3 regions of the Priestia sp. J2 genome follow, and region 1 is predicted to be linked to each of the others. Evidence: riboswitches for the same ligand, from Rfam matches in the RefSeq annotation. Region 1 holds a riboswitch; each other region holds the start of a gene.
What was found. Region 1 has a riboswitch for S-adenosylmethionine ahead of metE (5-methyltetrahydropteroyltriglutamate--homocysteine S-methyltransferase). Riboswitches for the same ligand answer to the same signal wherever they lie in the genome.

Region 1 (3,278 bases):
TGTGGATATCATATACGCCAAGTCCAATTCCCTGGTTATACGTATGTTTTTCAAACGCATAAATTAATTCACCGTGGCTTTTGGACGTTTCAATGGAAATCACGTCGGCATCAAGCGCTTTGATCGCATCAATAATCTCTTCGAACTCTGAATAGCACATATGCGTGTGAATTTGCGTCTCGTTTTGCACCGATACCGTGGCTAGTTTGAACGCATACACCGCCGCGTTCAAGTAGCTTTCCCAGTTTTCTCGTTTTAACGGCAGTCCTTCACGCAGCGCCGGTTCATCTACTTGAATCATTGAGATGCCCTGACTTTCAAGTGCTTCCACTTCTTTTCTAAGAGCAAGCGCAATTTGATTGGCCACGTCGTAGCGTGAGATATCATCACGTACAAACGACCAGTTTAAAATTGTAATTGGCCCCGTCAGCATTCCTTTAACAGGCTTATTGGTTAGAGACTGTGCGTAGACCGTTTCTTTGATTGTCATCGCCTGCTCGTACGAGACATCTCCGTAAATAAGCGGCGGCTTCACGCAGCGAGAACCGTATGATTGCACCCAGCCAAACTTCGTAAACTGAAAACCTCCTAATTTTTCACCGAAGTATTCAACCATGTCCGTGCGCTCAAACTCTCCGTGCACAAGGACATCTAAGCCGATGTTTTCTTGAATTTCAATCCATTTTTTGATTTCAGCGTTAATGTACGCTTCATATGCTTCATCGCTTAACTCTCCTTTACGCCACTTCAGACGCTCTTTTCGCACTTCTTTTGTTTGCGGAAAGCTTCCAATTGTTGTCGTTGGAAGAAGCGGCAGTTGAAATGCTTCTTGCTGAACGCGTTGACGTACGTCAAACGGCGCTTGGCGCTCCGCTTTATAGCTGTGCAGCTGCTTCAGCTCTTTTTGAACGTCTTGATGGTTTCGAAAAGATGATCCATTTAATGCTTGAATCGCTTGTTTGCTTACACTTATTTCTTTTTCAATTGCTTCTTTTCCTTGCTGCACCGCTTTTGTTAAAAGCGTGATTTCCTTCAGCTTTTCATCTGCAAAAGACAGCGCGTTTTTTAGAATTGGCTCAATGGTTTTTTCGCTTTTCACCGTGACAGGAACATGTAATAAACTTGATGAAGGCTGCAGAATCAAACGGTCTTTTGATACAGCTTCTTCAATTTCACTGATTGTTAAAAGCTGTTCGTCCAAGTTTTCACGCCAAATGTTTCGTCCGTCAATCACTCCTGCTGCCAGCACTTTATCAGTTGGAAAACCATATTTATTAAGCGCCGTGAGATTTTCGCCTCGGTCATGTACAAAATCCAATCCAATTCCGTGAACAGGAAGAGCAACTACTTCTTTATAGTAATCTACGCTGTCAAAGTACGTCTGCAAAATGACTTTTACATTCGGTGCTGCTTTTTTCAAAGCTTCATAGACTTCTTTATACAGTGCCAGGTCTTCTTTTGATAGCGTTGTAGCTAAAATCGGCTCATCTATTTGTACCCACTCGACCCCTTCTGCCTCCAGCTCCGCTAAGATTGTTGCATAAAGAGGAACAAACTGTTCAACTACTTTTTTAAACTCACTTTTTTTATATCCTTTTGACAGCTTCACAAATGTTACTGGACCTAAAATAACGGGTTTGCCTTTGATATTCAGCTTTTGTTTTGCTTCTTTGTAAAATTGAAGCGGACGATTTTCTACAAGGGCAGGCGTACATTCGTCAAGCTCTGGTACGATATAGTGATAATTTGTGTTAAACCATTTTGTCATCGTAGAGGCTACCGCACCTTTTGTTCCTCGGGCGATGTCAAAATACGTTTCAAGGGATACCGGGCCTCCGTTATATTCAAAGCGCTTTGGCACCAAACCAAACATAGCGGCTGTATCTAACACGTGATCGTATAAGCTAAAATCGCCGACTGGAATTAATTCAATTCCTGCGTCACGCTGTTTTTTCAGATGCCCAAGACGAAGAGCTTCAATTTCCTGAAGAAAGATATCTTTCTCTATCTTTCCTGCCCAAAACTGCTCAAGCGCTTTTTTCCATTCTCGTTTTTCACCAATTCTTGGATAACCTACATTTGAACTTTTTACACTGCTCATTTTTTCCACTCCCTATATATTTTTTTATCGCTAAACTAAAAAATCTCCCTTTTCGAAATGAAAAGAGAGATGATACGCATACTTAACTAAAGTTGAGATAGCCTGTTTTTCTCAACACGTATTCCTCACTCCTCTCTATATCCCGTAGAGCTTAAGTGCATACAACAGGCAGGTCTCCTGACTTAGGTTCATCGCTTCCTATCCCTTCCCATTTCAACATGAAACAGTGGTTAATAAGTTGCTCCCCATTACAGTGGCGGGACCGCGCCGGCTTTTCACCGGTCTTCCCTTTTAAGCTGCGTACATTCGTTACACAGCACCTGATGCATTTCTATGAAATTGTTCATTCAAAACATATTCACATAAAATAAAAAGCCTCTCTATCATGAATAGAGAGGCATAGTATCTATGAAATCCTCTCTTATTTTTCAAAGCTGTACGCTTTGCAGGATGTAGCACCTTTTTAACAAGATTGTTAAATGGTTGCCGGGCTTCACAGGGCCAGTCCCTCCGCCTCTCTCAATAAGAGTTTTAATTGTTTATAATATTTTGAATGTAGAGTCATCTTAACACCTTACATTTATGTTGTCAAAAGAAATTTCAAAAAAATTAGTTTTCAGGAGGCGTTGACGCTAATTTTTGCCTTAATAATTTGTAATCATCTTTTCGATGTGTTTCGATCAAGTCTTTTGCTCCTTGATGATACCCTGAAGAATAGATGTACTCTACCGCCGTTTCGATAAGCATTCTCTTTTCTTCCGCACATTCTCGGTCCATTAAAGGGAACAGTCTACCTAAAAGGTCATTTAAATCTTCCTTAATAAAACGATTGAGTCCTTCTTGCATCTTTTCGTTTGCCATGATAGCTCCTCCATTTGCTGTGTATGTTTTAAGCCTCTATAAACACGCATTTCACTGTGAATGTTAAGATAAAGTTAAGTCATTAAACAGTATATCAAGTGAATATTTTTCTTCAATTACATATGTAATACAAATATATGACAAATATAGAGAATATATCATCATTCACTATCTATTATAACGCTTGACTGGGCCTTCTGCTACAAGGTTTCGTACGGTTTTCCAAAAGAGGTTGAGACATAACCAAGTGAATCCAATCTAAAGGCAAATGGGATACATGAGCTGAATCGCTTGTGACACAGCAGTTGATTTCCGT
Region 2 (3,278 bases), 1.3 Mb from region 1:
AATACGTCCTTGCTCTGCTACTGCATCACGCATAATAACTGTGCCGTTTTTCGGAAGATCTTTTAAGCTTTTGTATTTTTTAGAGTAGATACCAATTGGTTCAATATGAATGGCACCGGCACTTACAAAATCATACCCTTTTTCACCTTTATGATCTTTTAGCACTGAATTCATATAAGGAACGTGCTGGAAATAGTTTGCATCAATTTCATTGTTTGCAAGAGCTGTGTTCGGTAAGATGTAATCTTGGAATTTTTTAATCTCTAAGTCAATTCCTTGTTTTTCTAAAATCGGTTTTGCTTGTTCCAAAATTTCAGCATGAGGCGTATTAGATGCACCCACGACAATTTTCTTTTCATCTTTTGATCCATTGTTAGATCCACACGCAGCTAATCCTACTACTAGCGCAGATGTTAATGCTAAAGCTGAAAGCCATTTCTTCATAATAAATAGTCCTCCCTTTATCTTTTATCAATTTTTGCAGTAATCGCATCTCCAATAAGTTGGATAATAAATACAATAATCAAAATTAAGATCGTAGCAGCTAGCGTTACGTCATTATGACTGCGCTGGAATCCTTCTAAATATGCAAGGTTTCCAAGACCTCCAGCTCCAATCACACCCGCCATTGCCGTATAGCCGACTAACGCAATGGTTGTTACTGTCAAACCGGAAATCAAAGCTGGCAGCGATTCAGGTAACAGCACTTTAAAGATAATAGTGCTTGTTGTGGCTCCCATTGATTTAGCAGCTTCAATAACACCTTTATCAATTTCACGCAGACCAATTTCTACAAGACGCGCATAAAATGGTGCTGCTCCAACAATTAAAGCCGGTAACGCTGCATTAGCGCCTAAAATACTTCCTACCAATGCTTTGGTAAATGGAATCAGTAACACAATTAAAATAATGAATGGAATGGAACGAAAGATATTTACAACCGCCGACACAATGGCATATAAAGGTTTGTTTTGCCAAAGCTGTCCTTTGGACGTTAAAAATAAAAGCAAGCCCAATAAAATACCTAGAACAAATGTGGCTACAACTGAAATAGCCGTCATATATAGTGTTTCATTTGTCGCTTGAATAAAATCATCTAAAATAACGTTTGGAAATAGTTTCTCAAGCATTTGTCATTACCTCCACTTCTACCTGCTGCTCATGAATGTATGCAATGACTTTTTCAACTTCTGTTAATTCTCCGTCTAAATGAACGAACAGCGTCCCGTATGAACCTGTTTGTGTATGAGAAATCTTTCCTTGCAAAATATTAATCGTTACATCAAACTGTTTTAAAATCGTTGTAATGAGCGGTTGCTCTGCTTTTCCGCCAACAAACGTCAGCTGAATAATTTGCCCGCTTGGATACAGCTCATTTACTTGTTCAATCGTTTCAAACGTTTCCTCTGGTTCAGAAATCTGTTGAACGAATCGTTTTGTAATCGGCTGCTTAGGTTTTCTGAATACTTCTAGCACTTGTCCTTCTTCTACTACTGCCCCATTTTCCATAACGGCTACTCGATGACAAATTTTACGAATGACGTGCATTTCATGAGTAATCAATACAATGGTCAACCCTAGCTTCTCATTAATATCTACTAACAGATCTAAAATAGAATCTGTCGTTTGAGGATCAAGCGCTGATGTTGCTTCATCACAAAGCAATACTTTTGGATTGTTCGCTAGCGCTCGAGCAATCCCAACACGCTGCTTTTGTCCGCCGCTAAGCTGTGATGGATAAGCATCTTCACGCCCTTCAAGCCCGACTAGCTTGATAAGTTCGTCTACTCGTTTCATTCTTTTTTCTTTTGAAATCCCTGCTATTTCTAACGGAAAGGCAATATTTTCTCGTACCGTACGCGACCACAAGATATTAAAGTGCTGAAATACCATACTAATTTCTTGTCTAGCTTTTCTGAGTTTTCCGCCTTTAATTTTTCCAATATCATTACCTGCTACTTCGACCGTTCCTGTCGTTGGTGTTTCTAATCCGTTTAGCAAGCGAATCAAAGAACTTTTCCCCGCTCCGCTATAACCAATAATTCCGTAAATTTCTCCTTGGTTAACGGTTAGATTCACATTATCAACAGCTGTTACTTGACCGCTTTTGGCCTGATAAATTTTTGTAACGTCTGTTAATGTAATCATATTTCTTCACCTTCTTTAATAAAAACTTAATTATGTTAGGTTGCCCTATAGGATGAAAAAGCCGTAAAACAATTTTCCCCATTAAAAAAGCCTCTCTGCGCATGACAGAAAGGCTCGATATTTAATCCTTTCTCTCATCTTTCAAAGCGCATAGCTTTGCAGGAATTGGCACCATTTCAGTTAGTCTGACGGTTGCCGGGTTTCACAGGGCTCAGTCCCTCCACCTCTCTTGATAAGAGTTCGCAACAATTATTTTGTTTTTGGGAAATATTCATTCATTTATGAACATTCATGAGTGTGATTTTAGCATGTGTCAGATAGGCTGTCAACAGATTTTGTTCTTGGTATAATATCCCAAGAATTCAACAACCCCAACGGTTCGCTCTCTTTCCACTTCTTCATTTTAAACAAACGTTTGATTATCGAAGCTCCTCGAGTACGTGCTCGATGGAATGAAACGCGTAGAGTTTTTTTACCATTTCACCATTTTCCACTTCAATCAAACAAGGTACGCTTTCAATAGAAAATAATTCTGCTTTTGAAGGCATATAATTTAAATTACTCATTCCGATGGTTACATCCGGCAGCATCGCTTCTGCCACGGTTAACATTTTTTTTGCCAGCTGACATGTCCCGCAAAAAGGCGTATGGAAAAAGATAAAGGCTCTTTCTCCTTCTTTTAACTGATCATCCAGCTGTTTTTCGCTCCATTCTTGCATGTTGCTCATTCCTTTTATGTTAAAAATTCTGCATTAACATCGATATTGGCACTTAGCAATACTGTTGCTATGTGATGTCTAGGGGCGGCAGCAACTTCTCGGTACATTTTATCAATATATAGATGCTCTGCTTCCGGAAGCTCTCGTTTAAATTGTTTTCTCAGCTTATTCCCTGAATCATCAGAGTCAACGAGTATGTATACCTCTTTGTTAAACGTACAGTCAATAATTTCATCCAGCTTTGATAAACTAATCGTACCGTTTGTACAAATAATTTCAATTGGTTCTCGAATGATATCTTGAATACGCTTTTTATCTGACTTTCCTTCGACAATAATTACTTTTTCAATTTCAATTAGCCCCATTTTCATCACCCATAATCGTCAGTTGTATAGTAACATCATTTCTTTA
Region 3 (3,278 bases), 1.2 Mb from region 1:
ATTTTCGGATTGCTTGGTCCGAACGGCTCTGGAAAAACAACGCTAATTCGTACCGTAGTAGGACTCATTAAAGAAACAAAGGGAACAATTACCGTCAATGGGTTTCCTTTAAAAGAACAGTTTACTTCAGCTATGAAATCAATTGGAGCGATTATTGAAAACCCTGAGTTTTATGATTATCTGACGGGCTATCAAAATTTAAAACACTTTGCGAATATGCATGAAGGGGTCACATCAGAACGCTTGGATGAAGTGATTGCTTTAGTAAAGCTTGAAAACAGCATTCATGCAAAAGTGAAGACGTATTCCCTTGGGATGAGACAGCGTTTAGGAGTAGCTCAAGCCATTTTACATAAGCCTGCATTGCTTTTACTAGACGAACCAACAAATGGTCTAGACCCAGCGGGAATGAGAGAATTTCGTACATATTTACAAACGCTTTGCAGGGAAGAAGGAATTTCAATCTTAATCGCGAGCCACTTATTAAAAGAGGTAGAAGCATTATGTGACCGCGTTGGCATTATTCAAGACGGTGAGTTAAAAGCCATTCAAGATCTATCTCCAAATCGTCAAGACCAAGGAATGTACGTAGAATTTGAGGTGTCTGACGCGCAAAAAGCAGCGGATCTTTTATCACAAGAATTTGAAGTAACGATGAGATCACATATTATCGACGTGGCGATTGTAAAAGAACAAATTCCAGCTGTAAATAGAAAATTAGTGGACAGCGATATTTTAGTCTACCGAATCACTCCTGTGTATGAGACGCTTGAAGATTCGTTTATGTCCGTTACGGAGGGAGAGCACCATGCTTAAGTTAATTCAAAATGAACATATGAAATGGTTTTACAAAAGAAGTACAAAAGTCACGTTTATTACAATCGGCATCTTAACTCTTTGTATGGCTCTTTTAATGAAGAAAGTAGCAAACAGCGCAGGAACGGAAGACAACATATTGAATTTCCTGTCATTTAGTGCAGGCATGCTGATCCTCGTTCAATTTTTCGCGCTTGCTGTTGGAGGATCAATGGTTGCAAAAGAGTTTGAAGCGGGTACCATTAAGCTTCTTTTAATTCGCCCTGCTAGACGTTCAACGATTTTAACGTCCAAGTACATAACGCTCGTTTTAATTAGCTTGTATTACTTGCTGAGCTATTTGCTTTTTTCGTTTGTATGGGGAGCATTGTTCTTTGGATTTGCCAGTCTAGAAGGAGATGCGCAGCTGCTTAAAAACATTACGCTTACGTATGACAGCGCGTATATGGAAACGTTTATGATGATGACGTTCGCATTCATGCTGTCGTCTTTATTTAGAAACAGCGCGCTTGCTTCAAGTCTAGCTATTGTCGTAAGTATTGGGGCGAAAGCAGTAACTGGGATAGTATCACAGTTTGGTCTATGGTGGGGGAAATTTTTACTGTTCGCCAACACAAACTTTGTGCAGTATATGGACGGAATGAAGACGATGTTTGACGGAATGACAATTCCATTTTCAATCTTCATCTTAGTTGCACACTTTGTCTTCTTTATGGGGGTAGCATGGGTGGCGTTTTTAAAACGTGACGTAGCTAATTGATGTGAGAATTTTCACACTATATATTTTTCTAAAATAGCATTTGACAATTAAATAAAAAGAGATTACAGTAGTGAAAGACTATTTTTAAAACAACTACAAACTTCTTATCAAGAGAGACGGAGGGACTGGCCCTACGATGTCTCGGCAACTGGCTGTACGCAGTGCGGTGCCAAATCCAGCAGACGATGTTTCGTTTGGAAGATGAGAAGGGTAATCTTATGATACAAATAAGAGACCTCTTCTTATCAATAAGAAGAGGTCTTTTTTTATTACGTAAACAAGAGGTGTTAAGAATGGAACAACAAAAAGGAAACGGCTGGGCGCTGTTACCGCTGGGCGTCTTTTTAGTCCTGTTTGTCGGATCAGGAATTATAACGGGAGATTTTTATAAGCTGCCTGTATTAGTAGCTATTATCATTGCAGCCATTGTGGCGCTGGCTATGAACCGCAAAGATTCACTTAATGTAAAAGTGGAACGCTTTGCTAAAGGAGCAGGGCATCCTGATATCATTATTATGGTACTTATTTTTATTTTAGCAGGTGCTTTTTCAGAAGTCGCTAAAGGCATGGGAGCTGTTGATTCAACGGTAAACTTAGCTCTGTCTGCGCTTCCGCAAAGCTTAGTGGTAGTCGGAATCTTTGTTATTGGCGCATTCATTTCAATTTCGATGGGAACGTCAATGGGAACGATCGCTGCGTTAGGGCCTATCGCTGTAGGAATCAGTGAGCAGGCGCATGTATCCATTACATTGGCAATTGCTGCTGTTGTTGGTGGTGCAATGTTTGGAGATAATTTATCCGTAATCTCTGATACGACCATTGCGGCAGTTCGTACTCAAAAAACAAATATGTCAGATAAATTAAAAGTAAACTTTTTTATTGTCCTTCCTGCAGCGATTGTTACAGTGATTTTATTACTTGTAATGACGCTAGGCAATACGTCATCAGTAGAAATTAAAGATTTTAGCTGGTTTAAAATCTTGCCTTATGTCGGCGTACTCGTTGCTGCCATATTTGGTGCAAACGTATTAAGCATTTTAACCGGAGGAATTGTATTAGCCGGCGTGATTGGATTAGCTGACGGAAGCTACACGCTTTCTTCTCTTGCTAAAACTGTGACAGAAGGTATTGGCGGAATGTCGGAATTAATTATTTTATCTCTGTTAATTGGCGGAATGGTTGAACTCATTCGCTATAACGGCGGTATTCAGTTCTTATTGAACCTATTAACACGACGTATTCAAACAAAAAAAGGCGGAGAATTCAGCATCGCTGGATTAGTAAGTTTAACCAATTTAGCCACGGCTAATAACACGATTTCAATTATTACAGCAGGTCCGTTAGCGAAAGAAATCTCTGATAAGTATTCAATTGATAATCGTAAATCAGCCAGTCTGCTCGACTTGTTTTCATGCAGCGTTCAAGGGCTTATCCCTTACGGTGCACAAATGCTTCTAGCAGCAGGATTTGCTAAAGTTTCACCAATTGAGATTATTCCATTTACATTCTATCCAATGTTAACAGCGGTTTGCGGTATCATTGCGATTGTAATTGGCTTTCCTCGTTTAAATAAAAAATCAAAATCATCTAAAGAAGCTGCGTAATATCAAACCCTTAAAAAGAACATTCTTTTTAAGGGTTTTTTACTGTTTGAAAAAATCAGTCGGCTTTTTTTCATCTAGCTCCTTCCAAAGTGTCTCAT

Region 2: another riboswitch for S-adenosylmethionine. It lies ahead of LJY09_RS24765 (methionine ABC transporter ATP-binding protein); the one in region 1 lies ahead of metE (5-methyltetrahydropteroyltriglutamate--homocysteine S-methyltransferase).
Region 3: another riboswitch for S-adenosylmethionine. It lies ahead of LJY09_RS10955 (Na+/H+ antiporter NhaC family protein); the one in region 1 lies ahead of metE (5-methyltetrahydropteroyltriglutamate--homocysteine S-methyltransferase).

Annotation. Positions count from the first base shown of each region.
Region 1 covers NZ_CP086208.1:3,426,044-3,429,321, forward strand. Annotated here, with positions in the region: gene metE (5-methyltetrahydropteroyltriglutamate--homocysteine S-methyltransferase) at 1-2,101, opposite strand, end outside; cobalamin riboswitch at 2,251-2,440, opposite strand; SAM riboswitch class I at 2,520-2,630, opposite strand; gene LJY09_RS17710 (hypothetical protein) at 2,711-2,962, opposite strand; gene LJY09_RS17715 (hypothetical protein) at 3,221-3,278, opposite strand, start outside.
Region 2 covers NZ_CP086208.1:4,767,706-4,770,983, forward strand. Annotated here, with positions in the region: gene LJY09_RS24755 (MetQ/NlpA family ABC transporter substrate-binding protein) at 1-444, opposite strand, end outside; gene LJY09_RS24760 (methionine ABC transporter permease) at 462-1,130, opposite strand; gene LJY09_RS24765 (methionine ABC transporter ATP-binding protein) at 1,123-2,148, opposite strand; SAM riboswitch class I at 2,280-2,387, opposite strand; gene LJY09_RS24770 (thioredoxin family protein) at 2,568-2,867, opposite strand; gene LJY09_RS24775 (toprim domain-containing protein) at 2,882-3,232, opposite strand.
Region 3 covers NZ_CP086208.1:2,176,918-2,180,195, forward strand. Annotated here, with positions in the region: gene LJY09_RS10945 (ABC transporter ATP-binding protein) at 1-816, shown strand, start outside; gene LJY09_RS10950 (ABC transporter permease) at 809-1,576, shown strand; SAM riboswitch class I at 1,678-1,784, shown strand; gene LJY09_RS10955 (Na+/H+ antiporter NhaC family protein) at 1,870-3,180, shown strand; gene LJY09_RS27635 (hypothetical protein) at 3,220-3,278, opposite strand, start outside.